Regions from separate parts of the uncultured Oscillibacter sp. genome, predicted to be linked through region 2. Evidence: a T-box and tRNA genes for the amino acid it is inferred to sense, from the RefSeq annotation. Region 2 holds a T-box; the other holds one or more tRNA genes.
What was found. A T-box is a leader RNA that pairs with one kind of tRNA and senses whether it is charged. The one in region 2 lies ahead of tyrS (tyrosine--tRNA ligase), so its partner is inferred to be a tRNA-Tyr.
Positions count from the first base shown of each region.

Region 1 (14,446 bases), on a different contig from region 2:
GGGCCGGTGGTTTTTGATAGGGACAGTATACCGCAGTTGGCCGCCGGGGGGAAGGGGGAAAGCAAAAAAAGCCGCCTCCCGGCCAGGAGGCGGAACGGAAACTGCCGGAGGGACTATTGTTCCGGGGACCCGGCGTCCTCTCCCTGGGAGATATAGACTTCCTCCGCATGGTACAGGGCTTCTCTGAGACGCTCTTTTGCCGTGCCGGCGTTCAGCTTGTCCAGCTCATCCAGGGCGTCCGCTATAGCGCCGGCCGCGATGAGATACATTTTCTGAAAGTCGGGCATAATGACACCTCCTGATTTTCCAAATATCGGTTACCCTGATATAAGGATATACTTTAATAAGGGAAATGTCAAGGGCGGGTATCCCTGTTAAACTATATTCGAGGTGAGGGGCCATGGAAGATCTGAAGAGTATCATCCGCTATCAGACGCAGGAATATGGCCGGATCGTGGTGAAGCTGGACAAGGTGCTGGATGAGCGAAAAATCAGTCGAAATAAGCTTAAGACATTGACAGGCGTTAAATATGATGTGATTACCCGCTATTATCGGGGAGAGCAGATTGAATTGGTGGACTTAAATTTTCTGGCGAAGGTCTGCTACGCCTTGGATTGCAGGATTGAGGATTTGCTGGAATACCAGAAACCGGAATAAAAATCCCCGGAGTATCATACTCCGGGGATTTTCCTATAGGTTCGCGCCTTCCGCCCCCCTGACAGCCGTGGAAGAGAACCAGGGCTGCCCGCAGGCCGCGGGTCAGAAGCCTCTTTTTATTCGTAGCGGTTGCGAATCACGTCCCGGTGGCTCCCGTCCGCCAAATCCACGAACCGGACGAAGAGGGACACCTTATTCTCCGGGTTCAAAGCCTCCCACACCTGCTCCGCCAGGGCCTCCGGCGTCTTGGCGTCCAGAACGACCCGCTCCGGGTCCCCCTCGAAGGAGGGCAGGGGATTCCCGTCCCCCAGGTAGGTGTGGAGGAAGCGGCCCTCCCCGGCAAGGGGCGCGTCGTAGTGGTAGAAGTACCGGCAGCAGCAGTCCGGGTTCCCCTCAGCGCTTTTCAAAATGGAGAGCTGAAAGCTGCCGTCGGGGCTTAAAAGGCCGGAGATGCGGGGGGTGTAGTTGGGCGCGTCCGGCTCGAAGGCGCGGCTTTTCAGCGCCCCGGCAAAGGTGCGGCCCTCCAGGAGATAATCCCGCACCGTGTCCGTCTGGTCCCCGTTGGTGACAATCAGCTCGCCGCCTGCCTTTCGGACCGGGTGGTAGATGATGAGGCTGGGGTCCGTCATCTTGGACGGGTCGCGGGCCTCCGTGCGGATGCCGTCCTCCGTGGGGACAAACACCCGGTTCCGGGAGTTTTCGCTGCGGCCCATGATGAAGTACACGGCCACGGCCTGTTTTCCGTCCCCGCTCTTCCCCAGGACGATGCCCCGCCCGGGGTAGGGATTTCCTTTCAGCAGGTCCAAGAGATTTCGCTTTTCCATATCCATCCTCCATATCTCGAATTTCAGTTCATCGAGAGCAGCTTCTTCCGCTCCCGCCAGTCCGGGAGATACCGCTCCAGCAGGGCGTAAAACCCCGGCCCGTGGTTCTTCTCCCGGATGTGGCAGAGCTCGTGGACCACCACCAGCTCCACGGCCTCCTCCGGGCAGTTCATCAAAAAGCAGGAAAAGCACAGGCTGTTTTTCGCCGAGCAGCTTCCATAGCGCTTCCGGGCCGCGGTCACTTTAAAGCCGGTGGGGGCCACGCCCATTTTTTCGCTCCAACGGGCGATTTTTCCCGGCAGCTCCGCCCGGGCCCGGGCTTTCAAGACCTCGATTTCCGCCGCCGTGGGGGCGGGCGGGCGGTGGGCGGCTTTTTCCCGCTGGAGCTTTAGGTGCCGCTCAATCCAGGCGGCGTGGGCCGTTACAAAGGCGTCAATCCGTCCCTGGGCGCAGCGCAGGGGCGCCCGGACCAGCAGCCGCCCGTCCGCCGTGACCTCCAGGGCCAGGGTCTTGCGCCGGGAGCGGATCAGTTCATAGGCTTCCATGTTCTTCTCTCGCGCCCTCCGGTCAAACGCCCTTTTTCTTCCCCTTGGCGGTGTCGCAGTAGGCGCAGCGGTAGACGTGCCTCTCCGGGTCGCTGAGGAGGAAAATGGCGTCCAGCTGGGGCTCCGCCACGGTGATGCACCGGGGGTTCTTGCACCGGATGATGTTCACCAGCTTCTTGGGGGGCTGGAGGCGGCGCTTCTCCGTCCGGACGCCGTCCCGGATGATGTTGACGGTGATTTTGTCGTCGATATAGCCCAGCACGTCCACGTCCACGTCCATGGGGGAGTCGATTTTGATGATGTCCTTTTTCCCCATCCGGCCGCTGCGGACGTTTTTGATGATGGCCACGGAGCAGTCCAGCTGGTCCAGGTGGAGGTATTTGTAGATGTCCATGCTTTTGCCCGCCTGGATGTGGTCTAGGACCACGCCGTTTTGGATGCTGTCAATGTTCATAGAGTCCTCCCCTTTCCGTTAGACATGGATGTCCAGCAGCTTCAAAATCAGGGCCATGCGGATGAACTTCCCGTTTTTCACCTGCTTCCAGTAGGCGGCCCGGGGGTCCTTGTCCACCGCCACGGAAATCTCGTTCACCCGGGGCAGGGGGTGGAGGATGGAGAGGTCCGCCTTGGCGGTTTCCAGCTTTTCCGGGGTGAGGATATAGCTGTCCTTCAGACGGAGGTAGTCCTCCTCGTTGAAAAAGCGCTCCCGCTGGACCCGGGTCATGTAGAGAATGTCCAGGTCCGGCATGACGGCCTCCAGGCTTTCGGTCTGCTTATAGGGGATGCCCCGCTTTTTCAGGGCCTCCTCCTTCACATAGCGGGGCAGCTTCAGCTCCGCCGGGGAGATGAGGACGAATTTGACGTTCTCATAGCGGCTCAGGGCGTTCACCAGGGAGTGGACCGTCCGGCCGAATTTCAAGTCCCCGCAAAAGCCGATGGTAAAGCCGTCCAGCCGCCCCTTCTCCCGGTGGATGGTCAGAAGGTCCGTCAGGGTCTGGGTGGGGTGGTTGTGCCCGCCGTCCCCGGCGTTGATAATGGGGACCTCGCTGAACTGGGCGGCGGCGAAGGGCGCGCCCTCCTTCGGGTGGCGCATGGCGATGATATCGGCGTAGCAGCTCACCGTGTGGACGGTGTCCCCCACAGTCTCCCCCTTGGACGTGGAGCTGGAGGAGGCCTCGGAGAAGCCCAGCACGCCGCCCCCCAGGGCCAGCATGGCGGACTCAAAGGAGAGCCGGGTCCGGGTGGAGGGCTCGAAGAAGAGGGTGGCCAGCTGCTTGTGGGCGCAGGCGTCCTGGTACTTGGCGGGGTTTGCGAGGATGTCCTCCGCCGTGGAAATCAACTGGTCGATTTCCTCCACGGTGAGGTCGGTGACGTCAATGATGTTTCTGGGCATACAGGCTCCTTTCCCCGGTTCAGTCAGTCTCTCCAGCTCTCGTCGGAAGGGTTCGCCCGGAACTTTTTCAGACGCTTGATGTCCTCGGGCCGGATTTTCCCCTCCGCCGCGGCGATGTCGCACACCGCGTCGAAGTTGGAGAGGCTGTAGTTGGTCACGTTCGCCGCCGCCAGGCGGTCCAGGCCCTTCTGAAGGCCGTAGGTGAAGATGGACGCGACGCCCAGCACCTCGGCCCCGGCTTCCCGGAGGGCCTCCACCACGTCGATGCAGCTTCCGGCGGTGGAGATCAGGTCCTCCACCACGACTGCCCGCGCTCCGGGCTCCAGCTTCCCCTCAATGCGGTTCTGCCGCCCGTGGTCTTTGCCGCTGGAACGGACATAGCCCATGGGCAGGCCCATGAGATGGCCCACGATGGCGGCGTGGGCGATGCCCGCCGTAGAAGTGCCCATGAGAACCTCCACACCGGGATAGTGCTTGCAGATAAGGTCCACCAGCCCCTCCTCCACATGGGTGCGGACCTCGGGGGCGGTGAGGGTCAGGCGGTTGTCGCAGTAGATGGGGCTTTTGATGCCGCTGGCCCAGGTAAAGGGCTCGCCGGGGCGGAGGAACACCGCGCCGATGGATAAAAGGTCGTGGGCAATGGTCTGTTCACGGGTCATGTGCAGGACTCCTTTCTCATATTCCGGCGGGAACGCCGCGCCGGCGTTTGGCGAACTTTTCCCTTGCGTATTCATAGCTTTCTTGAATCAGCGGCTTCATGGCCTCAAAGGTCTCCGGCGACGGGTTCAGCACGGCGGCCCAGCCCATCCAGGCGTATACCGGGTGGGGGATAAGGCGGTCCGGGGCGGAGAAATCCGCGTCCACGGACGCCACGCCCCCCTTGGGAGGACGGGCGGGCAGGGCGCCGAAAAGACGGGCATACGTCCCCTTCCGGAGGCCCAGGTTTACCCGGTAGACCCCGGGGCGGTCCAGCCGGGAGGCGGCATCGTTGGCCCCGTCCTTCTCCTTGACGGTGAGCACATAGACGCCCCGCTTCAAAACGCCGCCGGGGTTGTAGAATATGCCGCTCTCGCCCCAGCTTTCTGTCCGGACCGTGCCCTCCAGATTTGCCAGGCAGTATTGAAGAATGTCCTCCGGCTTCATCCCAGGAACTCCTTTACCGCCCGGCGGTACGCCGCCACCGGGTCCGCCGCTTGGGTGATGGGGCGGCCCATGACGATATAGTCACAGCCGTTTTTCGCCGTCTGTTCCGGGGTCATCACCCGCTTCTGGTCCCCCGCGTCCCCTCCGGCGAAGCGCACGCCGGGGGTGACGGTGCAGAAGTTCTCCCCGCAGCGCTCCTTGACCAAAGCCGCCTCCAGGGGTGAGCAGACCACGCCGTCCAGGCCGCTGGCGGCGGCGTTTTTGGCGTAGGCCAGAACGGTTTCCGCCATGGGGGCTTCAATCAGCAGCTCCCCTTTCAAGGCGGCGGCGTCCGTAGAGGTGAGCTGGGTGACGGCGATGAGCAGGGGCCGTGTGCCGTCGGGCCGGGTCAGTCCCTCCAGGGCGGCCTTCATCATGGCGGAGGTCCCGGCGGCGTGGAGGTTCACCATGTCCGCGTCCAGCCCGGAGAGGACCGCCATGGCCCGCTTGACCGTGTTGGGGATGTCGTGGAGCTTCAGGTCCAGGAAAATTCTGTGTCCCCGGGCCTTGATTTCCCGCACGATGGACGGCCCCTCGGCGTAGTACAGCTCCATGCCGATTTTCACAAAGGGCTTGTCCTCCCCGGCGGGGAAGCGGTCTAAGAATGCCAGGGTCTCCTCCCGGGCGGGGAAGTCCAGGGCGATGATTACGTCTTTAGCCATGGTGCGCTCCTCCTGTTAAATCAGAAATATGGTTCACGCCCAGGCGCTGGCACACGCCGGGCAGGTTCTCGATGATTGTTTTGCAGGCCCAGGGGTCCCGCAGGTTCGCCGCCCCCACCTCCACGGCGGAGGCTCCCGCCAGCATCATCTCGGCGGCGTCCTCCGCGGAGCTTACGCCGCCGCAGCCGATGAGGGGGAGCTTCACCGCCTCGTACACATCCCACACCATCCGCAGGGCCACCGGGAATACGGCGGGGCCGGAGAGGCCCCCGGTGCGGTTTTGAAGCAGGGGGCGCTTGGTGTTCAAATCAATCCGCATCCCCAAAAGCGTGTTGATCAGGCACAGCCCGTCGGCCCCCTCCGCCTCACAGGCCCGGGCGATCTCCGCGATGTCCGTCACATTGGGGCTGAGCTTCATGAAAACGGGTTTCTTTGTGGCCGCCCGGACGGCCCTTGTCACGGCGGCGGCGCTGTGGGGGTCCGAGCCGAAGTTCCTCCCCCCGGCGTGGACGTTGGGGCAGGAGATGTTGACCTCCAGGATCTTCACCGGCTCCGCCTCCTCCAGCGCCCGGCAGTTCTCCGCGTACTCCTCCAGGGAGAAGCCGCAGACGTTGGCGATGACCGGGCCGTGGAAAATCCGGGCGATGTTGGGGACCTCCTCCCGGAGGACCGCCTCGAGCCCTGGGTTCTGGAGGCCCACGGCGTTCAGCATCCCGGCGGCGGTTTCCGCGATCCGGGGCTGGAGGTTGCCGGGCCGGGGGTCCCGGGTGGTGCCCTTCCAGGAGAAGGAGCCCAGGAGATCCAGGTCATAAGCATCCGCGAACTCCCGGCCATAGCCGAAGGTCCCCGAGGCGGGAATGATGGGATTTTTCAGGGTCACCCCCGCCAGGGTTACGGAGAGGTCTGCCATACAATGTCCTCCTTGTGGAATATGGGCCCGTCCTTGCACACCCGGCGCAGGCCCTTCTTTGTCTGAATGGTGCAGCCCACGCAGGCCCCGAAGCCGCAGGCCATCCGGGCCTCGAAGCTGAACTGCCCGCCGGTGATTTGGGGCAGGGCGTGGACGGCCTTTAACATGGCCGTGGGGCCGCAGGCGCAGACAAACCGGCAGTCCGGGAGTTCGTTCAGCATGTCCGTGACAAAGCCCCGGGCTCCCAGGCTCCCGTCCTCCGAGACGGCCAGCACCTCCGCGCCCAGGGCGGCGAACTCCTCTAAGTAAAAGGCGTCCTCCTTGGAGCGGAAGCCCAGGACCACCTGAACGCCCCGCCCCGCCGCCAGCATCCGCTTCGTCAGGCCATAGAGCGGGGCGGCGCCGATGCCCCCGCCCACCAGGACGGCGACCTCCGGCACGGCGGCGATGTCAAAGCCGTTCCCCAGGCCGGAGAGGGTGCTCAGCGCTGTCCCGGCGGGGAGGCGCACCAGCTCCTTCGTGCCCTCGCCCGCCTCCTTCACCAAAAGGGTCAGCCTCCCCTCCGCCCAGTCGCAGACGGAGATGGGGCGGCGGAGAAACTTCCCCGGCAGCTCCAGATTCACAAACTGCCCCGGCGCGGTGACGGCGGAGGTATCCCCTGCCAGGACCAGCTCCCACACGTCCCCGGCCAGCCGCCGGGCGCGCTCCAGGGTAAACACGGATTTCTTCATGGTTCCCCTCCTTCTTGGCGGTCATAGCCCCGGATGATGCCGATGGTCCCGCTGGGGCTGGGCTTCAAGCCCTCCGGGAAGACGATGTTCCCGCCCACAAAGGTCATGGAGACGGCGGCCTCCACCCGTCTTCCCGCGAAGGGCGTGGCCCGGCCCAGGGAGCGGAAGCCCGCCGGGTCCACCGTGCCCGCGTGGTCGAAGGACAGCACCGTCAAATCGGCGGGCTGGCCCTCCGCAATGGTCCCGCCCGGCAGGCCGAATATCCTCCGGGGGTTGACGCACAGGGCGTTTAGGATGGTTTCCAGGGGGACCTTCCCCGTTTTCACCAGCTTCGTGTAGAGAACCGGGAAGGCGCATTCCAGACCCACCACACCGTTGAGGCTCCCCCGGAGGCCCCGGGCCTTTTCCTCCGCCGAGTGGGGGGCGTGGTCCGTGGCGACGCAGTCCACAGTCCCGTCCAAAAGGCCCTCCACCAGCGCGTCCCGGTCCGCGGCGGAGCGGATGGGGGGATTCATTTTAAACCGCCCGTCGTCCTCCAGGTCCCCGTCGCAGAGACAGAGGTAGTGGGGCCCGGTCTCGCAGGTGACGGGGAGGCCCTGGGCCTTGGCGGCCCGGACGAGGGTCACGCTTTCTTTTGTGGAGATGTGGCAAACGTGGTAGCGGCATCCCGTTTCCCGGACCAGCTGGATATCCCGCTCCACCTGCCGCCACTCGCTGGCGGGGTCGTTGCCCGGGAGGCCGTGCCGTTTGGCAAACTCCCCGTCGTGGACGCACCAGCCTTTGTCCAGCAGGGACTCGTCCTCACAGTGGGCCACGATAGGCCGGTCCAGCTTTTTTGCCAGCAGCATGGCCCGCCGCATCATCTCCCGGGACTGGACGCCCCGGCCGTCGTCGGAGAAGCCGGGAACAGAAGGGGCCAGGGCCCCCATATCCGCCAGAGCCTCCCCCTTCTCCCCCTGGGTGATGGCCCCGTAGGGATAGACATGGACCCGGGCGTCCCGCCGGATGGCTTCCAGCTCCACTTGGAGGCGGTCCGGGCTGTCGGGCACGGGGTTCAGGTTTGGCATGGAGCAGAGGGCGGTATACCCTCCCGCCGCCGCCGCCGCCGTGCCGGAGGCGATGGTCTCCTTATAAGAAAATCCAGGCTCCCGAAGATGAACGTGAACATCTACGAAACCTGGAACGATGAAATGGTGATTCAATTCAATGACGGCAGCGCCGTCCCGGGAAAGACGGGGGGAAACGGAAACAATACGCCCTTCGGAAACGGCAATATCCAGGGGCTGGAAGCCCCCGCCGCAAAAGACGGACCCGCCGGTCAGCAGCAGACGCATAGACGCTCTCCTCTCCATTTATTCAAAAAGATATGATATCGGAAAACCGCCGCTTTGTCAACCGGGCGGGGCAAAAAAATCCCCCCCTAAATTGGGAATTAGGAAAACCGCCCGCCGGAGGACAAGAAAAAAGTCTGCAGCCATTGCGGCTGCAGACTTTTTCATGGTGGACTCGAAGGGGATTGCCCCCCGGCCTCTGCGATGCGAAAAGGTTCAGAAAACTTTTTCGGCTTGTTTCTGCTCTTTTTAGCCGTTTCCGTTGGAGTTCACTTCATCTGCAAGCCTCTTTAACGAGGTGTTTTCCATGTGTTCCGGTCACGTCTGTGGTAGGTTCTGTGGTTAAGAGGATATTATCATCCTCAAACCAACGGCAAAGTTAGGCCTTGTTTGAAAAATGGCAAAACGCCGTCTTTGGGCACCTTTTTCCGCCAGGACTGCGTTGATTTGACTTGAAATCCGTCAGGATTCCCGCGTCAAATCGCCTTGCCTGGCAAAAAAATCTGCCCCAATCCGGCATTCCGCCAATTTTCAAACAAGGCCTAATCATTGAAGCCATATCTTTGGCAAATCTCATGTACAGCTTCAGCATAAAGGGATCGTGAATGTTTATTATAATCGCTGTTCTTGTTCTTCTTGTCTAAGTACAGTTTTCTTAATTCATTGTGATGTCCATTATCTTTTATCCACTGTTCTTTTTCGCAAAGCATATAGTATCCACCAGGCTGTTCCTTCCAAGTGTAACTGTTCTGCCTTTTATTGAAACGAATATATTCTTGCCGTTTATGGCCCTCTTCATCTGTATAGTTATTTACAATGGCAAAATCGCAGCTGTGAAGAATACGTGAGTTTTTTCTGTCCTTGAATTTGATGGTGATAACACGGGTCGAGTCTTCAGCGTAATCGTATCCATACTTATGGGCTGCCTTATTTAACGCCTGTATAATTTTGAATTTGATTTTTTCCGGAGTATAATTGCAATCATCGTCGTTGACCTCCAAATTAATATCAAAATCATAGCCAATATTTGTTTGCGGGGCGTAAGTCACCATATTACGCCTATCACTTCCCACGAAATCAAAGCGAAAAGTCAAATCATCCCGAAGTAAATTTTGAGTCCTTTTTATAATAGCAATCAGGTCGTTTTTGACTGGGGCGCGTTCTTTTCTGGTAGCATATTTAAAGTCGTGCATATAATATCCCCCTATATTTTATTTTCCCGACCCGACCATTTAGCGTGAACTAAATCGTTACATTATACAACAAGGTTTTTGTTTGTCAAGGAGTACAGAATATAAATTGCACCCAAAAAAGAAAGGACCGTTAAAAGAGAGGGCCGCCCCAGGGCGGCCCTCTCTTTTAACGGTATGGTACCGATCAAACGCCTCTCCCCCGGTCACTCCAGCTTCCGCACAAAGTTCCCGAAGACCCGGACCCGCTCCTGGACGGTGACGAAGGCGTGGTCGTCCCGCTCGTGGACCGCGTGGAGCAGATCCTCAATCTCGAACTTGGACAGGCACACCACCAGCACATGGAGCCCCTTCCCGCTGTAAGCCCCGGTGCCCTCCCAATAGGTGACGCTGCGGCCCAGCTTTTCAATGATGAAGCGGCCCAGCTCCTTCTCGTCCTCCTTGGTGAAAATCATGGCCTGGACGTTCACGTTCTGCTGGTGCATCCGGTCCAGCACCATGGCGGAGAAGAAGTTGTAGATAACGGAGTAGATGGCCACCTCCGGCACAAAGAGAACCAGGCAGGCGGCGTAGAGGAAGAAGTTGACCGTCAGGGAGAATTTCCCCACGGTGAAGCGGCTGCCCCGCTTGCTCAGGCAGAGGCCCACGATGTCCAGCCCGCCGCCGCTGCCGCCGCAGGTCAGCACGATGCCGCTGGCGATGCCCACGATGATGCCCCCCAGCAGGCAGGAGGTGAGGTAGTCGTCCACAATGGGGAGCGACGGCGAGGGGATGATGCTGTAGAAGAAGGAAAAGGACACCGTGCAGGCGATGGTCTTGAAGGTCATCCGGGGCCCCAGGGTCTTCCAGCCCAGCAGCAGGATGGGGATGTTGCTGATAAAATAGAGGACGCCGGCGATGTCCGCCTCCAGGCCCAGGGTGTTGTGGAGCAGGGTGCGGATCAGCTGGCAAAAGCCCATCAGCCCGCCGGAGTACAGGCCCAGCGGCACGATGAATAAGCGGAGGGCCAGGGCTACCACGCCCTCCCCCAGCATGGCGGCCACCAGCCGCAGCCATCGGTTGTGCAGGGAATTGTACATCATGTCCTTCATGTCGTTCCTCCCGGCCCGGCGGCCTCGCCCGTCCCGCCGTTTCGGGGGAGGGCAGTTTAAGTTGTTTCCTTATGAGCACTGGCTTTGATTATATCCGCTTCAAGGCAAAACCGCAAGAGGAAAAGCGGGACAAAATGGACGAAACGGCAGGAAAATCCTGGGTTTTCCCGTGAAAAGTCTACAAAGAATAGCGCAGGCACCGGTAGAGCCGGGCCTTGGCCCGCCGGAGGGTCCGGGAGACGGTGGAGCGGTTCAGCCCCAGCTCCCGGGCGATTTGGGGGATGTTCATCCCCTGGTCGAAGTAGAGGTCCACCAGCTGGCGCTGGCGGGGGGTCAGCTCCCGCTCCCGGGCCTGGCGGAGATTCCGCCGGAGGCGCTCCAGGCGCTCGGAGTTGTCGGCGGCGTTCTGGCGGTTCCAGACCGTCAGATCCCCGATCCACTCGCTGGCCCTGGTGTCAAAGGGCCCTTCATAGCGTGCAGTTCTCATGGTTTTGATGGCTCCTGTCATAGTAATGGGCGGTCAGCGCCGCCAGCTCCCGGGCCTCCCGCCAGAGGGGGGTCAGCTCGTCGATGCGGCGGCGGAGGCGGAAGGCCGCCTCCGGGTCCGCCTGGGCCCGCTCCAGCCCCCGCAGCTCCACGATGCGCCCGTGGATGGCGGCGGCGCTGCTGCGGTAGGAGGCCGACATTTCCAAAAGGGTCATGGCCGCTCCTCCCTTCCCCGGACCTCCCGGCAGGGGGCCAGTTCCCGCCGGGCCAGGTCCGAAAAGCACTCCCCGCAGGAAAGGTGCCCGTTGCAGGCCCAATACTCCTCGCCCCGGAGAATTTCCCGGCCGCACAGGGTGCAGCGCAGGGCCCGCGTCCCGGGGCGGCGGCTGGTTTTTAACATGTAAATCCTCTCCTTCGAAAAAACCGTGAAAATAGGAAAAATTTTTGTTGACAAATGGGAAACGGTCTGCTAGAATAGGCAATGCTGTTGGAACTGCTGGTGTAGCTCAGTTGGTAGAGCAGCTGATTTGTAATCAGCAGGCCGGGGGTTCGAGTCCGTCCACCAGCTCCACAAGTTCATCATGATATCTGGGGGAATTCCAGAGCGGTCAAATGGGGCAGACTGTAAATCTGTTGTCACTGACTTCGGTGGTTCGAATCCACCTTCCCCCACCAACTCAGAAATTCCCGCCGCCGTTCCGTTTCCGGCTTCGCCGAAAACTGCACTGTGGCGGGAATTTCTTCGCCTTCAACCGCGGACCGCGCTGCTGGGTCCGCGGTTGAGGTTTTTTACGGGGGACGGGAGACGAGGGGATACGGGGCGGTGGAATTACAAGAAACTTGGCGGTGACTTTAAAATAGCACATATGTTCGATTATGTCAAGGGGGATTTTACAAGATTCTTGTAAAAAAGATTGACAGGGCTTTCACGCGCTGGTAAGATGAGAGAAGTAAAAGGGGAGGTGCGGGGATGTCGTTTGGCGAGAGGATGCGGGCCCGGCGGGGGGAATTGGATATGACCCGGGTGGAGCTGGCCGCTTTATTGGGGGTCTCTCCTTCCGCCGTAGGAAATTATGAAACGGGGGTCAGCTTTCCCAAGGAGGAGATTATGCTGCGGCTCTTTGACTCCCTGGAGGTGGACCCGAACACCTTGTTTCAAGACAGCTTTCAGTACAACAAGCGGGCCTTGGACCCGAAGGAACAGAGGCTGCTGGAAGGATACCGGGGGCTGTCCGCTTTGGGGCGGGAGACGGTGCGGACCATGGTGGAGGCGCTGTGCGCCTGCCGGGACGAGGCGGAGAAGGCCCCTGGAGCGGCGGAGCCCCGGATGATTCCCCTCTACCGGACCCCTGCCGCCGCCGGGTACGCCGCCCCGGCCTTTGGGGAGGATTTTGATTACATTCCTGTCACGGGGGACGTGCCCCCGGCGGCGGAGTTCGCCGTGCGGATTCAAGGAGACTCCATGGCCCCCTACATTGCCGACGGGTCTGTGGCCTATGTGAACCGGGACCCCTTGAAGGCGGGAGACGTGGGAATTTTCTGCGTGGATGGGGACGTGTTTTGCAAGCAGTACTACAAGGACCCGGCGGGAATTGTGTACCTCTTCTCCCTGAACCGGGCCAGGGCGGACGCGGATGTGGTCCTGCCCTCCTCCGGCGGGCGGAGCCTGGTGTGCTTTGGCCGGGTGATACTGCGGGCCTTCCCCCTGCCGGGGCGGTGAGGGCGGTTCCTGGCAAGAAAGCGCCCGGCGCTCCGCGATAAAATCTCCAGATGGACGCGCCCGCTCCCCGGAAACGGTTGACAATTCCGTCCTGGGCGGATAAAATAAACTCGTTATTTTAGGACCCTAAATAGGAAAGGAACGAAAACGCTATGGCTACGGATAAAAGACAAGTGGACGCCATCACCGCCCGGGACGCGGACTTTGCCCAGTGGTACACCGACGTCTGCAAAAAGGCGGAGCTCATCGACTACACCTCCGTCAAGGGCATGTTCATCTACCGGCCCTACGGCTACGCCATCTGGGAGAACATCCAGGGCGAGCTGGACCGCCGCTTCAAGGAGACGGGCCACGAGAACGTCTATCTCCCGGTGCTGATCCCCGAGTCCCTGCTCCAGAAGGAGAAGGACCATGTGGAGGGCTTCGCCCCGGAGTGCGCCTGGATTACCATGGGCGGCAGCGAGAAGCTGGAGGACCGCCTCTGCGTCCGCCCCACCTCCGAGACGCTCTTTTGCGAGCATTACGCCAATATCATCCACTCCTGGCGGGACCTTCCCAAGCTCTATAACCAGTGGTGCAGCGTCCTGCGGTGGGAGAAGACCTCCCGCCCCTTCCTCCGCCACCGGGAGTTCCTCTGGCAGGAGGGCCACACCATGCACGCGGACGAGGCGGAGGCCCGGGAGGAGACGATGCGGATGCTGAACGTCTACGCGGACTTCATGGAGAACTTCCTGGCCATGCCCGTCCTCCGGGGCCGGAAGACGGACAAGGAGAAATTCAAGGGGGCCGAGGAAACCTACACCGTGGAGTGCATGATGCACGACCACAAGGCCCTCCAGGCGGGCACCAGCCACTATTTCGGGGACGGCTTCGCCAAGGCCTTCGGCATTACCTACACCGGGAAGGACAACCAGCTCCACCACCCCCACCAGACCAGCTGGGGCGTCTCCACCCGGATGATCGGCGGCATCATCATGACCCACGGAGACGACAACGGCCTGGTGCTGCCCCCCCGGGTGGCCCCCATCCAGGCGGTGGTCATCCCCGTGGCGGCCCACAAGCCCGGCGTGCTGGACGCGGCGGCGGCCCTCCGGGACCGGCTGAAAACCGCCGGCATCCGCTCCAAGATGGACGATTCCGACAACTCCCCCGGCTGGAAGTTCGCGGAATACGAGATGAAGGGCGTGCCCCTCCGGGTGGAGATCGGCCCCAAGGACATGGAGAAGGAGCAGTGCGTGGTGGCCCGCCGGGACACCGGCGAGAAGGTGACGGTCCCCCTGGCGGAGCTGGAGGAGACGGTGAAAAAGCTCCTGGACGAGGTCCATGACAACATGTATGCGCAGGCGCTCCAAAACCGGGAGGACAACACCTTCGACATCGCCTCTCCCGAGGAGGCCAAGGCCATTGCCGAGGGGAAGGGCGGCTTCCTGCGGTCCAAGTGGTGCGGCTCCTTGGAATGCGAGCTGGCCATGAAGGAGCGGGCGGGGGTCAGCTCCCGCTGCATGCCCCTGAAGCAGAGCGGAACGGAGGGCGTGTGCCCCGTGTGCGGCAAGCCCTGCAAGACCGATATTTACTGGGGCGTGGCCTATTAAGGACCCAAAGGGGGAGCGGCGCTCCCCCTTTTTCCCACTCCAGAAAGGAGGCCGCTCCATGGAACGCCGCCGCTATCAAGTGTTAGACACCATCCGGGGCTGCGCCCTTGTCAGCATGATCCTCTACCACG
Region 1 covers NZ_CATMPS010000001.1:137,894-152,339, reverse strand. Annotated here, with positions in the region: gene Q1M04_RS00755 (hypothetical protein) at 114-287, opposite strand; gene Q1M04_RS00750 (helix-turn-helix transcriptional regulator) at 401-658, shown strand; gene Q1M04_RS00745 (IMP cyclohydrolase) at 775-1,482, opposite strand; gene Q1M04_RS00740 (M48 family metallopeptidase) at 1,506-2,027, opposite strand; gene Q1M04_RS00735 (aspartate carbamoyltransferase regulatory subunit) at 2,050-2,481, opposite strand; gene pyrB (aspartate carbamoyltransferase) at 2,500-3,420, opposite strand; gene pyrE (orotate phosphoribosyltransferase) at 3,444-4,079, opposite strand; gene Q1M04_RS00720 (DUF6194 family protein) at 4,096-4,563, opposite strand; gene pyrF (orotidine-5'-phosphate decarboxylase) at 4,560-5,264, opposite strand; gene Q1M04_RS00710 (dihydroorotate dehydrogenase) at 5,257-6,174, opposite strand; gene Q1M04_RS00705 (dihydroorotate dehydrogenase electron transfer subunit) at 6,156-6,905, opposite strand; gene Q1M04_RS00700 (dihydroorotase) at 6,902-8,239, opposite strand; gene Q1M04_RS00695 (hypothetical protein) at 8,779-9,429, opposite strand; gene Q1M04_RS00690 (YitT family protein) at 9,633-10,517, opposite strand; gene Q1M04_RS00685 (sigma-70 family RNA polymerase sigma factor) at 10,696-11,004, opposite strand; gene Q1M04_RS00680 (hypothetical protein) at 10,985-11,218, opposite strand; gene Q1M04_RS00675 (hypothetical protein) at 11,215-11,403, opposite strand; tRNA gene Q1M04_RS00670 (tRNA-Thr) at 11,499-11,574, shown strand; tRNA gene Q1M04_RS00665 (tRNA-Tyr) at 11,594-11,678, shown strand; gene Q1M04_RS00660 (LexA family transcriptional regulator) at 11,974-12,723, shown strand; gene proS (proline--tRNA ligase) at 12,876-14,315, shown strand; gene Q1M04_RS00650 (heparan-alpha-glucosaminide N-acetyltransferase) at 14,374-14,446, shown strand, end outside.
Region 1: it encodes a tRNA-Tyr, which carries the amino acid that the T-box ahead of tyrS (tyrosine--tRNA ligase) is inferred to sense. The anticodon was not compared.

Region 2 (14,446 bases):
GTGTAGTTACACCCAAGGCGGTCAATGCTTTTGACCGCCAGCACGTCCTCCGGACGCAAGGTTCGCACCAGCCGCCGGTAATGGGGCCTTTTAAAGTCCTTCCCGGACAGCTTCTCCACCACGATGTCTTCCTCCGGAAAAGGTACTTCCATCTTTCGTGATTGCTGACAAAGTCAGCATTTGCAAGGGTTTCAATATGGCGCTTTATCAATGTTCTTCAAAGGAACACTTCTTTATGTGATGTGTTCCTTACGCCCTCTCTTTCTGCTCACCGGATATAGGCCCGGTGGAACATCTTCTTGCCCTTTTTGATAATAACGCCCTCTCCCTGGAAGTCCGCCTGGTCAAAGGACGCGGCAATGTCCGTCACTTTTTTGTCGTTTACCATCATGCCCCCCTGCTGAATCAGCCGCCGGGCCTCCCCGTTGGAGGGGCACAGGCCGCAGGCCACCAGCAGGGCGATGGCTCCGATCTTCCCGTCCTCGAACTTGGCGGCGGGCAGCTCCGTGGAGGGCATGTGCTCCGTAGAGCCGCTTCCCGCGAAGAGGCCCCGGGCGGTCTCCTGGGCCTTTTCCGCCTCCTCCTGCCCGTGGACCAGCTTGGTCAGCTCGTAGGCCAGAATCTCCTTGGCCCGGTTCAGCTGGCTGCCCTCCCATTTGTCCATAGCGTCGATCTCCTCCAGGGGCAGGAAGGTCAGCATGCGGATGCACTTGAGGACATCCGCGTCCCCCACGTTCCGCCAGTACTGGTAGAACTCGAAGGGAGTGGTCTTGCTGGGGTCCAGCCACACCGCGCCCTTGGCGGTCTTTCCCATCTTTTTGCCCTCGGAGTTCATCAGCAACGTGATGGTCATGGCGTAGGCGTCCTTGCCCAGCTTCCGGCGGATCAGCTCCGTGCCGCCCAGCATATTGCTCCACTGGTCGTCGCCGCCGAACTGCATATTGCAGCCCAGGGTCTGGAACATGTGGTAAAAATCATAGGACTGCATGATCATATAGTTGAATTCCAGGAAGCTGAGGCCCTTCTCCATCCGCTGCTTGTAGCACTCCGCCCGGAGCATGTTGTTCACGGAAAAGCAGGCCCCCACTTCCCGCAGAAGCTCGATATAGTTCAGCTTCATCAGCCACTCGGCGTTGTTCACCATAATGGCCTTGTCCGGTCCGAACTCAATGAACCGCTCCATCTGCTTTTTGAAGCAGTCGCAGTTGTGCTGAATGGTTTCCGTGGTCATCATCTGCCGCATGTCCGTCCGGCCGGAGGGGTCCCCCACCATGCCGGTGCCGCCGCCGATCAGGGCGATGGGCCGGTTTCCCGCCATCTGAAGGCGCTTCATCAGGCACAGCGCCATGAAGTGGCCCACATGGAGGCTGTCCGCCGTGGGGTCGAAACCGATGTAGAACACCGCCTTGCCGGTATTCACCAGTTCCCGGATCTCCGCCTCGTCGGTGACCTGGGCGATAAGGCCCCGGGCCTTGAGTTCCTCGTAAATCTGCATGTTGCATCTTCTCCTTTGTTGTGTTTTCGGAACGAAAAACGCCCCCGTCCCGGTGGGGACAGAGGGCGAAAGCATTCGCGGTACCACCTCTGGTTCGCCGTCTTCTCGCGAACACGGCCTCATGGAGTGCCGACACACTCCCGCGCGGTAACGGGCGCACCCGGTGCGTGCCTACTGGGATTTCCTCCGTTCGGACGCCAGCTCCAAGGGGTATTCGCCGTCCGCCTCCCTCCCCCTTCCACCAAGCCGGGGGCTCTCTTTGCGAAGGACATGACGGGTACTGGGCCTTTTCATCGCTGTGAATGGTATTGTAGCAGACGGACCGGGGATTGTCAATACAAACCGGCGGCGGCCTGCCTGGCAGTGTAATTTATCCATACGGCAAATCGAGCGGGAAACTGGGCGCGGGCGGTTTCCCGGCGGAGCCCGCTCTTGTGATTTTTGAAAATACGTGCTATGATAGATATATCAAAAAGAGGAGGCCCGCCATGAAAAAGGGAATGCTTGCCGCGCTGCTCTGCCTGATCCTCCTCTCCGGCTGCGGAGGGAAGCCGGAACCGATTCCTCTGGAGGAGCTTCCCCAGGACTACAGCCTGGAACAGGCCAAGGCGGATGGCTGTCTCGTCACAGAGGACTGTACCGTCACCAGCGGGCGGGAGAGCTGGGAGGATTTTTTAGAAGCTGTTGCCGCCGGAAAAGCCGCCTCGGTGCGGCTTTGCAGCTACTACACGCTGGACGACCCTTCCCGGTATGACCCGGAGTATTATGCGTCCATCAAGAACGACTATCCCAAGATGTCTCTTGAGGACCTGTCCTATGACGGGGAGAGCTTTACCTCTGTTTTCTATCAGGAGGGCGAGCGGTGTGAATGGAATTATTCCCTCCTTCGAAGGTTTGAGGAGGAGGTTCAATCCGACCTGCTCCCCTATGATTCCTGCATCTCCTATATACTGACCGATGACGCCGAGGCTACTTACGACCAGCTTCTCGGCAGTCTTGCCAGTTCCCGGCTGGAGGACCACATTCCATTCCACATTGTATACCGTGAGGAAATCGTCCTGGAAGCCTGAACCGCCCTGCCCATGAGAGGAGAAGTGGATGGAATATATCCCCGCCAAGTCCATCGTGAACCGGACCAAGGACCCCAGTTGGTTCGGAACGGAATACAACATGAACATCTACCGGGGCTGCTGTCACGGCTGCATCTACTGCGACAGCCGGAGCGATTGCTACCACAACGAGGACTTTGACCGGGTCAAGGCCAAGGCGGACGCCCTGCGGATCATCCGGGACGACTTGGAAAGCAAGGTCAAGGTGGGCGTAGTGGGCACAGGCTCCATGAGCGACCCCTACAATCCCTTTGAAGAAGAGCTCCAGCTTACCCGCCGGGCCCTGACGCTGCTGGAGGCCTATGGCTTCGGCGTGGCCATCGCCACGAAAAGCGACCTCATCGTCCGGGACATCGACGTGCTGGCTTCCATTAACCGGACCATGCCCGCTATCTGCAAAATCACCCTCACCACCTGCGACGACGCCTTGGCCGCCAAGGTGGAACCCCATGCCCCTCCCCCCTCCCGCCGTCTGGCGGCGGTGGAGCGGCTCAGCGCGGCGGGGCTGTTTACCGGCATTTTGATGATGCCCATTCTTCCCTTTTTGGAGGACCGCCCGGAGAACATCCGGGATATCGTGAACCGGGCGGCGGACGCGGGAGCCCGGTTTGTCTACCCCGCCCTGGGCATGACCTGCCGGGCGGGACAGCGGGAGTATTTTTACCGGAAATTAGAGGAGCATTTCCCTGGTCAGGGCCTGGCGGAAAAATACCAGAGGCGGTACGGTCCCCGGTACGAATGCGCCAGCCCAAAAGCCCGGGCGCTGTGGGAGGTCTTTCAAGAGGCCTGTAACCGCCGGGGGATGCTGTACTCCATGGGCCGCATTGTCACCGCCTCCCGGCGGGGGCATGAGACGGACCAGCTCAGCTTATTTTAGGACTTGGTTGAAAGGCGGCGAAACGCCGGTTTTCAGCCGGGTCCTAAAAAAATAGCCTGAGCGTGCAGCATTTTCCCCCTCTGGACGGTATTCCTGATAGAGCGCTCACCATCCGCCAAATAGGAAGAAGGTGCAAAATGGACACGGAATCCGCCGTGGAGCGGTACGGAACCATGGTCTACCGCCTGGCTTATGCCCAGCTCCGCAGCCGCCAGGACGCCGACGACGTCTTTCAGGAGGTTTTCCTCCGCTACCACCGCGCCGCCCCGCCCTTTGAAAGCGAGGAGCACCGAAAGGCCTGGCTTCTGCGGGTGACGGCCAACCGCGCAAACAGCCTTGCCGTCTCTCCCTGGCGGAAACGCAGCGTCCCGCTGGAGGACGTCTATTCGTACAGCCAGCCGGAGGAATCCGGCCTGGACGCCGCCCTGGCCCAGCTGCCGCCCAAGTACCGGGCCGTCATCCATCTTTACTACTATGAGGGCTATGACACGGAGGAAACCGCCCGTATTCTGGGGCGCAAGCCCTCCACCGTCCGCGCCCAGCTGACGCGGGCCCGGCAGGCCCTGGCCCGCCTTTTGAAGGAGGATTTATGAACTTTACAGAGACTTACCAGCGTCTCAATACCCCCATTGCTCCCTCCCCCCGCTTAATCGAAAAGACCCTGGCAAAAGCACGGCGTCCCTCATTTCCCCTTCGCCGCCTGATTAGCATTGCCGCGGCGGCGGCGGTGCTCCTGTCCACCCCGGCTTTGGCGGCGCAGACCGAAGCGGGCTACCATCTGCTCTATGCTCTCTCCCCTGCCGCCGCTCAGTTCTTTCAGCCTGTGCAAAGATCCTGCGCAGACAACGGCGTGACGGCGGAGGTGGTTTCCGTCCGTGTGGAGGGCGATACCGCACAGGCGTACATCGCCCTTCGGGGGAACACGGTGGACGCGAACTGCGACCTCTTTGACAGCGCCAGCTTTCACTTCCCCTTTGACCAGACCGGCCACTGCGAGCGGGCCGGCTTTGACCCTGCCACCAATACCGCGCTCTTCCTGGTGACCACCCAGACCATGGATGGCTCCGCCATCCCCCAGGGACGAAAGATGACCTTCTCCCTGGGCTGCTTCCTCTCCGGCAAACAGGCGCTGGAAGGTGCGGCGGTTCCTCTGGCGCTGGCGGACCACGCCGCGGAGGCAGAGACCGTGGAGGGATTCTTCCGCACCGGCGGCGGTGGAAACCTGGAGCTGGCGGACTCAGTCTCCATGCTCCGGCCCGGCGAGGCCCTGGCGGAACCGGCCCCCGGCCTTCCCGTCACTGCCGCCGGGTACGCGGACGGCCTGTTCCATGTCCAGCTCTGCCAGGGCAACGCCGTAGAACTGGACAACCACGGACGGCTGTGGCTGGAAAGCGAGAGGGGACAGCGTATGGACAGTCTTGCTTCCGCTTCTTTTACTGATTTGACAGAGGAGGGCGCGCGGCTGGATTACCAGGAATTTGTCTTCGATGTCGAGCCGGAAGACTTGGCAAACTATACGCTCCATGGTGACTTTTACACCGCCTCCGCCCGGATTGACGGGAACTGGCGCATTACCTTCCCCCTGGAAAACGCCGCGTGAAGCGCTTGCGGTTCCAGCGCGAATATAAATCGCCCCAGGCCATGCGCTTCGCATCGCCTGGGGCGGTTTCGATCTTGGGTTCCCTCCATCCAGGGGCTTACTTTCAAGTCCTAATGCCGGTAGAAAGTTGAAAAGGAGAACCGTCTTTCAAATCTGCCAAAAACCCACAGCCAAACGATTAGGAGGGCTGTCTTCAATCAGTGAACAGCGGCGTGGAGAGATAGCGGTCGCCGGAATCCGGCAGAAGGGCTACGATGGTCTTCCCCTTGTTCTCCACTCGCTTAGCCAGCTGGACCGCCGCCCAAACCGCCGCGCCGGAGGAAATGCCCACCAGCACCCCCTCCTTTTGTCCCACCAGCTCCCCGGCTTTGGCGATGGCCCCCCGCATGCCCTTGGCCCCCTCGGTGAGGACCAGCTCCGCACCGTAGGCCTTCATAATCTGGCGGCGCTCCACGCTCATGGTTTCGGGCATGACGATGATGATCCGATACCCTCTGGCGGCGGCCACAGAGGCCAGGCCGATGCCGGTGTTGCCGGAGGTGGGCTCAATAATAACGGAGTCGGCCTCTTTCTTTAGGGCGTCTGCGCTCCCAAATAGGCCAAGTGAAGTTAACGGATGGAACCTACAGCAAGAAGTACCAGCCTCTTGGCTGGTACTCCTTCGTTTGTCGTAAATATGCCGCAAACCTGAAAAGCAGCATCCGGCATCGCAGAAATCCGAAAGGCTGCCAAAGCTTTTTCCCAGGAAGCCACCCATTCCGTGAAAACTTTTTGCCGGAATTTAATCCAAGGGCTTCATCGTGGGGAACAGAATCACATCCCGGATGGTATCCGCCCCGGTCAGCAACATGACGCACCGGTCGATGCCAATGCCCAACCCGCCAGTAGGAGGCATGCCGTATTCCAGAGCCGTAAGGAAATCCTCGTCCATCATACCAGCCTCATCGTCTCCCTTGGCCCGCATCTCAACCTGCTTCTGGAACCGCTGGCGCTGGTCAATGGGATCGTTGAGCTCGGAGAAGGCATTGCCCATTTCACTGTGGCAGATAAACAACTCAAACCGCTCGGTGAGCCGGGGGTCCTTGGGAGACCGCTTTGCCAGCGGCGAGACATCCACAGGGTGCATCGTGATAAAAGTAGGCTGAATCAGCTTTTCTTCCACCTTCTGATCAAAGCACTCATACAGAGCATTGCCCCAGGTCTTGTCCGCTGTTTCCGGCAGTTCTACGCCGATGGATTTGGCGGCGGCGACCGCCTCCTCATCCGAGGCGATTGTCATAAAGTCGATGCCGCAATACTGCTTCACCGCCTCATGCATGGGCATACGAGGCCAGCCGGGAGTCAAATCAATATCCTCACCCTGCCACTGTACCTGATAAGTCCCCAGCAGCTTCTGGGCAGCGGATGACAGCAGGTCCTCAAAAAGGTCCATCATATCATTAAAATCCGCGTAGGCCTGATACAGCTCAATGGTGGTGAACTCTGGGTTATGCTTAGGGTCCATGCCCTCGTTGCGAAAGATGCGGCCGATCTCATATACCCGGTCCATACCGCCCACGATCAGCCGCTTTAAAGGCAACTCGGTGGCAATACGCATATACATGTCGATGTCCAGGGTGTTGTGATGGGTTATAAAAGGCCGGGCGGTAGCGCCGCCGGAAATAGTGTTCAGCACAGGCGTTTCGACCTCGATATATCCCCGGCCGTCCATAAAGTCCCGCACATGCTTGATGAACTTCGACCGGACCAGGAAGTTGTTCTTCACATCCGGGTTCACCATCAGATCCACATAGCGCTGGCGGTAGCGGAGCTCCTTGTCCTGGAGGCCGTGGAACTTCTCCGGCAGGGGCAGCAGGGACTTGGAGAGCAGGGTGATGTTCTTTGCCCGGACGCTCATCTCCCCCCGCTGGGTGCGGAAGACCTCGCCGTCCACGCCGACAATATCGCCGATATCGAATTTCTTGAATTTCTTATAGACCGCCTCGTCCATTTCGTCCTGGCGGGCATAGAGCTGAATGCGGCCGTCCTTGTCCTGCAAATCGCAGAAGCTCACTTTCCCCATGCCCCGCTTGCTCATGAGGCGGCCCGCTACCTTGACGGGCTTGCCCTCCATGGCGTCGAAATTCTCCTTGATCTGCCGGGACGTGGCGTCCCAGTCAAAGCGGGTCAGCTGGAAGGGGTCCTCCCCCGCCGCCTGGAGCTCCGCCAGCTTCTCCCGGCGGACCCTGGTCTGCTCGCCCAGGTCCATCTCGGGCTTTTTCATTTGTTCTGCCATGCTTTTCTCCTTCCCTGACGATGCTCAGCGCTCGATCTTCAAAACCTTATACTGGATATTCCCCCGGGGGGCCTCCACCACGGCGGTCTCCCCTTCCTTCTTGCCGATAAGGGCTTTTCCAAAGGGGGACTCCTCGGAGATAATGCCGTGCATGGGGTCGGATTCTTGGGAGCCCACAATGGTATACGGCGTGGGCATGGGCTTGCCGTCGGGTCCCTCCACCGTTACCTTGCAGCCGATGGCCACCACATCGGTGTTGCTGCTCTCGTCCACAATGACGGCGTGCTGGAGAATTTCCTCCACCTCGGCAATGTGGGAATAGAGCTTGCCCTGTTCGTTTTTGGCTTCGTCATATTCGCTGTTTTCGCTGAGGTCGCCGAAGCCCCGGGCCACCTTGATCTGCTCCGCCACCTCGTCGGACCGGGTGGTCTTGAGGTAGTTCAGTTCCTCCTGCAGCTCGTCGTAACGAGCCTGACTCATCTTGTATTCTTTTGCCATATCGGACGGTTCCTTTCTTCATTATGCCTCACGCCGGGAGTCGAATTTTCCCAGGGCACAATTTTACAAGATGATATTATATAGAAGGACTTCGGGAATGTCAAGCCTCTCCGCCCGCGGCAGCCTTCCCGGTCCCCAGAACGATCTGCTCCCGCTTCAAGGCCCCCGCTTCCCGGAGGACCGCCAGGAGCTGGCCCCGGTCCGCGCCATGTGGCAGGGCCTCCTCCGCCTCCGGCGGCAGAGACAGCGGCGGCAGGGCCTGACCCTCGTCATAGAGCCGCAAGGCCACGGGATTTTTCAGGGACAAATCCGTCCTGGGGTCGAACAGGACCAGGGCTTCCGCCCCCTCCATCTGGTCCTTGGAGGGGCCCAGCAGCAGCGACACGCCGTACTCCCGCCGGAGCTGGCGGCAAAGCTCCTCCCCTCCGTAGGGCAGGTCCAGCAGCACATAGCGGTGCCGGAGGCACAGCTCCGTCACGGTCCGCACCGCCTCCCCCGTCAGCGCCGCCGCCGACACCGCCACCCGGGCCCCGGCTACCGGGCAGCCTTTCTCCGTCAGCCCTACCCGGACCCAGTCCGCCGCCAAGGCCCGCCGCAGGGCCAGGGTGGCTACAGGCCGCAGGCCGCATTTCACCAGCAGCTCCCGGAAGGGGAACTCCTCCGGCAGCACAATCTGAGTCACGCCGCGCTTTCGCAGCTTCTTTCCCGCCGCCACACAGCGGCGGCGCAGAACCGCCCCATGGGGGCTTTGTATAATCTCCGCCTGTAAAAAACGCATCTTGAGCACAAAGCGCTCCTCTATCTGAACGCTTTTTTGTCCCCTCTTGGGCTCCGTCAAGGCTAAGTAACCTACCATAAAAGCACTACCTCCCGCCCCATGATATGGGGCGGGAGGCCGGAATATGTATCGGAATCAAGCGTCCTTTGCAAATGTGGCCCCGGTGAGGTAGCCTTTGGCGATGGGATTGATAATCGTATTGTTTTCTTTGATCTCGAAATGGAGGTGAGGGCCGGTGGAATTTCCCGTGGAGCCGGTAATTCCAAGCACGTCGCCCTGCTTTACCTGCTGGCCCACGCTGACCTTCCGGCTACTCATATGGCCGTATAGGGTGGTGTTGCCCGCGCCGTGGTAAACAACCACATAATGCCCGTAGGACTTGGAGTACTCGGAAATGATAACCTGTCCCGCCTTGGCGGCGTAGATGCTGCTGTTGTAGCCTACCCGGCCGATGTCGGTTCCCTTGTGGTTCGTGGAGCCGATGCCGCCGGGAGAGGCCCGGCCGCCTACGGTAGAGGTAACATAGCGGCTATTTACCGGCCAGATATACCCGCCGGGATTGGAGGTGGGACCGGACTGGCCCGCCGCGGCCCGCCGGGCCGCTTCCTCCTCCTCCATCTTCTTAATCAGGGCCTTGATCCGGGCCTGGACCTGCTCCTCCTCTTCGGAGAGGTCGTCCAGGGCGTTTTCCTGCTCCTGCTGCTGCTGGCGGAGCTTTGTCACCAGGGCGTTGGCCGCGTCCCGCTGGGAATCCAGGTCCCGCTTCTTGGCCTCCAGCTCCGCCTTGGCCTCCTCGGAGGCGGTTTTCTGCCCCTCCAGCTCCGCTTTTTTTTCGGCGGTAAGGGCTTGCAGGATTTTCAAATCGTCAATGACCCGCTGGTCATACTCCATGATCTCGTTCACCACGTCCAGGCGGCCCAGGAGATCCGAAAAGCTGTTGGCCCGGAACAGCACGGACCAGTACTCCACCTTCCCCTGCTCCTCCATAGCCCGGACCCGCTTGCAGAAAAGCTCATACTGGGCCGCTTCCCTGGCCTCCGCGTCCGCCAGCTCCGCCGCCGTCTGGGCAATCAGATCCTCATAGGTGGCAATTTCCTCTTCCTTGTTGCCGATCTCCTGCTCTGTTACGCCGATCTGGCCGTCCAGGAGGCGCTTGCGCTCCATGGTAGTGCTGATGTCGGAGGACAGCTTGTCAATCTGGGCCTGGATATCCTTTTTCTCCTGAGCCAGGCCCTTGGCGTCGCTTTTCAGCGCGTCGATGTCCGCCTGGGTCACCGCCGAAGCGGCGGGAGCCAGATCCGCCAGAAGCAGGCACAGCGCCAGGGCCAGAAGCGGCAAGGACCGGAGGAGAAACCATCTGCAATTTCGTTTCATGCCGCCCTCCTCAGACCTGTAAGTACTTCCGAATAGCGGAAAGGCTGCCCCCCACGCCGATGAAGATGCCCGCCCCCGCGAAGGAGCCCGCCACAGGGCCCCAGAGCTCTTTGAAGGGGATTACCTCGATGAGCTGCATAGCGTCGCTGGTGCTGACTCCCTGGGCCACGGCCTCATAGAGGCCCCACTCCATCAAGAAAGCCACGGAGGCCCCCAGGAAGCCCATGAGGAAGCCCTCATAGACGAAGGGCCAGCGGATAAAGCCGTTGGTAGCCCCCACCATCCGCATGATGGCGATTTCCTCCCGCCGGTCGAAGGTGGTGAGGCGGATGGTGTTGGAGATGATGAACACGGACACCAGGAACAAAATGGCAATCAGGGCCACGCAGACCACAGTCGCCACGTTCCGCAGGGTGATGAAGCCACCGGCAATCTCCTCAGAGGCGTTGACATAGGCAATGCCGTCCACCGCATCCACTGCCGCCTTCGTCTGCGAGATACGTTCCAGATCCGCAACCTTAATGGAAAAGCGGTCCCGCAGAATGTTGGGGTCCAGGTCCCGGAACATTTCCTCGTCGGGATACTGCTCTACAAACCGCTCCATGGCCTGCTGGCGGCTGATGAAGGTAACGGAGGCCACATTGGGAATCGCCGCCAGCTTGCTCTGGAGGTTCTTGGGCTCCGCGAAGTCCTCCTCCACAAAGGCCAGCATCTCGTTCTCCCGTTCCAGGTCCTTCAAAAGCCCGTTGGCGTTCACCGCCACCAGGGTGAAGGTCCCCATGATGAGAAGGCACGCCACGGTGATGCCGATGGCGGCGAAGCTCATGAACCCATGGCTGAACATGTTGGAGACGCCCTCATGGATAAAATATCCGAAATTGTGCTTAGACATGAATGCGTCCTCCCACATAGCCGCCGACGCTGTCATTGACCACACGGCCGGAATCAATGGTGACCACCCGTTTGCCGAAGTGGTCCACCAGGTCTTTCTCGTGGGTTACCACCACCATGGTGGTGCCCAGCTTGTTGATTTTTACCAATAAATCCATCAGCTCCAGGGACCGCTCCGGGTCCAGGTTTCCGGTGGGCTCGTCGGCGATGATGGTGGCCGGGTTGTTCACCAGGGCCCGGGCAATGGCCACCCGCTGCTGCTCCCCGCCGGAAAGCTCGTCGGGGTAGCTGTAGGCCTTCTTCTCCAGGCCCACCAGCTCCAGCACATAGGGAATGCGCTTCCGGCTCTCCTTGGCGGAGGCTCCCACGGCCCGCATGACAAAGGCCAGGTTATCATAAACCGTCTTTTTTTCAATCAGGCGGAAATCCTGAAAGATGACCCCCAGAGTCCGGCGCATCAGGGGAATCTGGCGCTCGGAAATGTTCCGGGTGGAAAAGCCGTTGACCCGGACCCGGCCCGCGTTGGGCTCCACCTCGCCGGTGAGCAGCTTGATGATGGTGGACTTGCCGGAACCGGAGGGGCCCACCAGGAAGACAAATTCGCCGGGGTCAATCCGCAGGGAGATTCCCCGGATGGCCTTGGTTCCGTTGTCGTATTCCATTTCCACGTCCTTCAATTCAATGAGGGCGCTTTCTGATTCTAACATAGAGGCACCTCCAAATGGCGTCGAAAACTGGGAGAGACGGGGGCAGCCGACAAAATTCGGATATAATTGTAGCATAAACCACGGGCTCAGTCAATGCGGAGCGCCGCCAAACTATTGTGGTAGTTTTCGTGTATCTTTTATCACGAATTCTCAAAAATGATAATACCATTTCATTTCCCAGGAACAGCCTTCCGGCGGCACACGAGAAAGCGGCGGACAGAGGTCCGCCGCTCAGGCTCTTATCAGGAATCAATGCCCCGGGAGGTCAGGTATTTCTTGACCATCAGCGCCACCTTAAAGGTGATGGCGTCGTCGAACTCCCGCAGGTCCAGTCCGGTCAGCTTCTTGATTTTCTCCAGCCGGTAGACCAGGGTATTCCGGTGGACGAACAGCTTCCGGGCCGTCTCGGAGACGTTCAGGTTGTTCTCGAAGAAGCGGTGAATGGTGAAGAGGGTCTCCTTGTCCAGGGCGTCGATGGGGTTCTTCTTGAAGACCTCCTGGAGGAACATCTCGCAAAGGGTGGTAGGCAGCTGGTAGATCAGGCGGCCGATGCCCAAGTTCTCGTAGTTAATGACATATTTTTCCGTGTCGAAAACCTTGCCCACGTCAATGGAAATCTGGGCCTCCTTATAGGACTTGGCCAAATCCCGCAGATGGGTGGCGATGGTGCCGATGCCCACGACCACGGTGCTCTCCGTGCCGGAGCGGAGGCTTTCCTCAATGGAGGAGGCGATTTTATTCAGCTCCCGGAAGCCCGCTCCCTCGGGCATCTGCCGGACCAGGACCACATCCCCGTCGCCGATGTTCAGCACGAAATCGTTCTGCCGGTCAGGGAACATAGCCTGCACCACGTCGGTGGGAACAGACTCCCCTTTCTTCAAAGCCCGGACTACGAACACACCCCGGGCCACATCGGCGGTAACCCGCAGCTCCTTGGCCCGCATGTAGATGTCGCCCAGCATGATGTTGTCAGAGATGATATCCTTGATAAAAGACCCCCGGTCATGCTTTTCCTCATAATACGCCTTGGCCGCGTTCAGCGCTACCGTGGCCACGGAGCACACCGCTTTGCTCACGTCGTTTTCCCCAAAGGCGAACGCCGCGTAGTCAAATTGATTCCCCCAGCCGTTCAAGGCCTTAAAGGTTTTTCCCTCGGAGGAGATCAGCGCGCCGGCGGCATTGTTTACCACTGGGACATACTCCGTCCACCGCTGGCCGATCAGGGAGAGCTCGCTGCAGGCAATGACCACGCCTTCCCCATCAATGACTCCAATCGTGCGGTCCGTGTTTTCCTTCAACTGCAATACCACATTTTGATAAATTCTTCCAGACATGGCCGTCCTCCTCACCTAAAATACCGGGGAAGCAGTGATACCATTTTTTCAACATCCCTATTATATCGTCAACTTCACCAAATTGCAAGATGTTTTTTCTTTTTTCAACAAAAAACTCATTCCCTTTTTGGTAAGTATTCGGACTTTTTCTCAGAACTACACAAGGGCACGCAGTTTTGCAATCTCCTCCTCAGTCAAAAAGCGAAATGCCCCCCGGGGAAGCTCCGGGTCCAGGGGCAAATCTCCCATTTGCACCCTCTCGAGGTATGCTACCGGCTTTCCTCTCGCCGCCAGCATCCGCTTAATCTGATGAAACTTTCCTTCCCGTAGGGTAACCCGCGCTTCGCTCTCTTCCCCAGCCGTAAGAATCTCCAGCCCGGCGGGAAGGCATTGAAGTCCATCCGCCAGGGACATTCCGGCGGCGAAAGCCCGGCAGTCTTCCTCTGTCAGACGGCCAGACGTCCGGACATAATACACTTTGTCCACATGCCGTTTTGGGGAAAGGAGGGCATGGGCCAAGCCTCCCTCATTCGTCAGCAGCAGCAAACCCTCGGTGTCCTTGTCCAAACGGCCTACAGGAAAAAGCTCCTGCCGCTGAAGGTCCCGGGGCAGCAATTCCAGAACCGTCTTCCCCCGCCCATCCTCGGTCGCGGAGAGAAATCCGGCGGGCTTATTCAGCATAACCCAAGTATAACGGCGGAAGAGCAGCGGCTCTCCGTTCACATGAATCGCCGCCTCCTCCGGGTCAAACTTTTCTTCTACGGAAAGAGCGGCGGCGCCGTTTACCGTTACCAATCCCCGGCGGACCAGCTCTTTCGCCTCCCTGCGGGACCATTTTCCCGTGGAGGCGATGATTTTATCCAGCCGCTGCTGTTCCACGGCGTTACTCCCCCTTCCGGCCCTTTTGCATGGGCCCTGTGATTGCTTGTTTAATTGTAGCATATTTTTATGAAAAAATGAATAAGGAACTGTCAGGAGGGATTGACATGTTGATTTGGACCGCAAAATTTTCCCGAAAGAAAGCCGTCGCCGCCGTCGTCCTCATGGGCGTGGTTATGGCGGCGCTGATTGTCCTGACCGGCCGGACCCCGGAAGAGCCGGAAGTTCCACTGCCCACGCTGTCAACCAATGAGGAGCGAGTAGCCTATCTGCGCTCTCTAGGCTGGGAGGTTGAGCCGGAGCCTATCGAAACCCTGCAATTCCTGCTGCCCGCGGAGCTGGAAGAGCCCTACCGCTCTTACAATGAGCTTCAGCTCAGCCAAGGCTTCGACCTGACAAATTGCTGCGGCAAGCAGATAAGCCGCTGCACTTACACCGTCACAAATTACCCGGGCCAGGCTGAGGGCGTGCAAGCGAATCTTTACATTTGCGAGGACGCGCCGGTGGCCGGAGACGTCTGCTCCTCTGGTGCCAGGGGATTTCAAGAGCCGCTTATTCAAAAGGGGGAATGAGAAAAAAGGACTGCCGCGAAAAACGGCAGTCCTTTTTATGCACAGGGAATTACTCAG
Region 2 covers NZ_CATMPS010000002.1:49,991-64,436, reverse strand. Annotated here, with positions in the region: gene Q1M04_RS01900 (recombinase family protein) at 1-152, opposite strand, end outside; gene tyrS (tyrosine--tRNA ligase) at 269-1,495, opposite strand; T-box leader at 1,554-1,798, opposite strand; gene Q1M04_RS01890 (hypothetical protein) at 1,984-2,565, shown strand; gene Q1M04_RS01885 (radical SAM protein) at 2,594-3,481, shown strand; gene Q1M04_RS01880 (RNA polymerase sigma factor) at 3,619-4,074, shown strand; gene Q1M04_RS01875 (DUF4179 domain-containing protein) at 4,071-5,081, shown strand; gene Q1M04_RS01870 (pyridoxal-phosphate dependent enzyme) at 5,275-5,766, opposite strand; gene lysS (lysine--tRNA ligase) at 5,863-7,356, opposite strand; gene greA (transcription elongation factor GreA) at 7,381-7,854, opposite strand; gene Q1M04_RS01855 (hypothetical protein) at 7,955-8,710, opposite strand; gene Q1M04_RS01850 (murein hydrolase activator EnvC) at 8,768-10,006, opposite strand; gene ftsX (permease-like cell division protein FtsX) at 10,017-10,898, opposite strand; gene ftsE (cell division ATP-binding protein FtsE) at 10,891-11,604, opposite strand; gene Q1M04_RS01835 (CdaR family transcriptional regulator) at 11,847-12,938, opposite strand; gene Q1M04_RS01830 (pseudouridine synthase) at 13,095-13,817, opposite strand; gene Q1M04_RS01825 (DUF4830 domain-containing protein) at 13,925-14,389, shown strand; gene tuf (elongation factor Tu) at 14,439-14,446, opposite strand, start outside.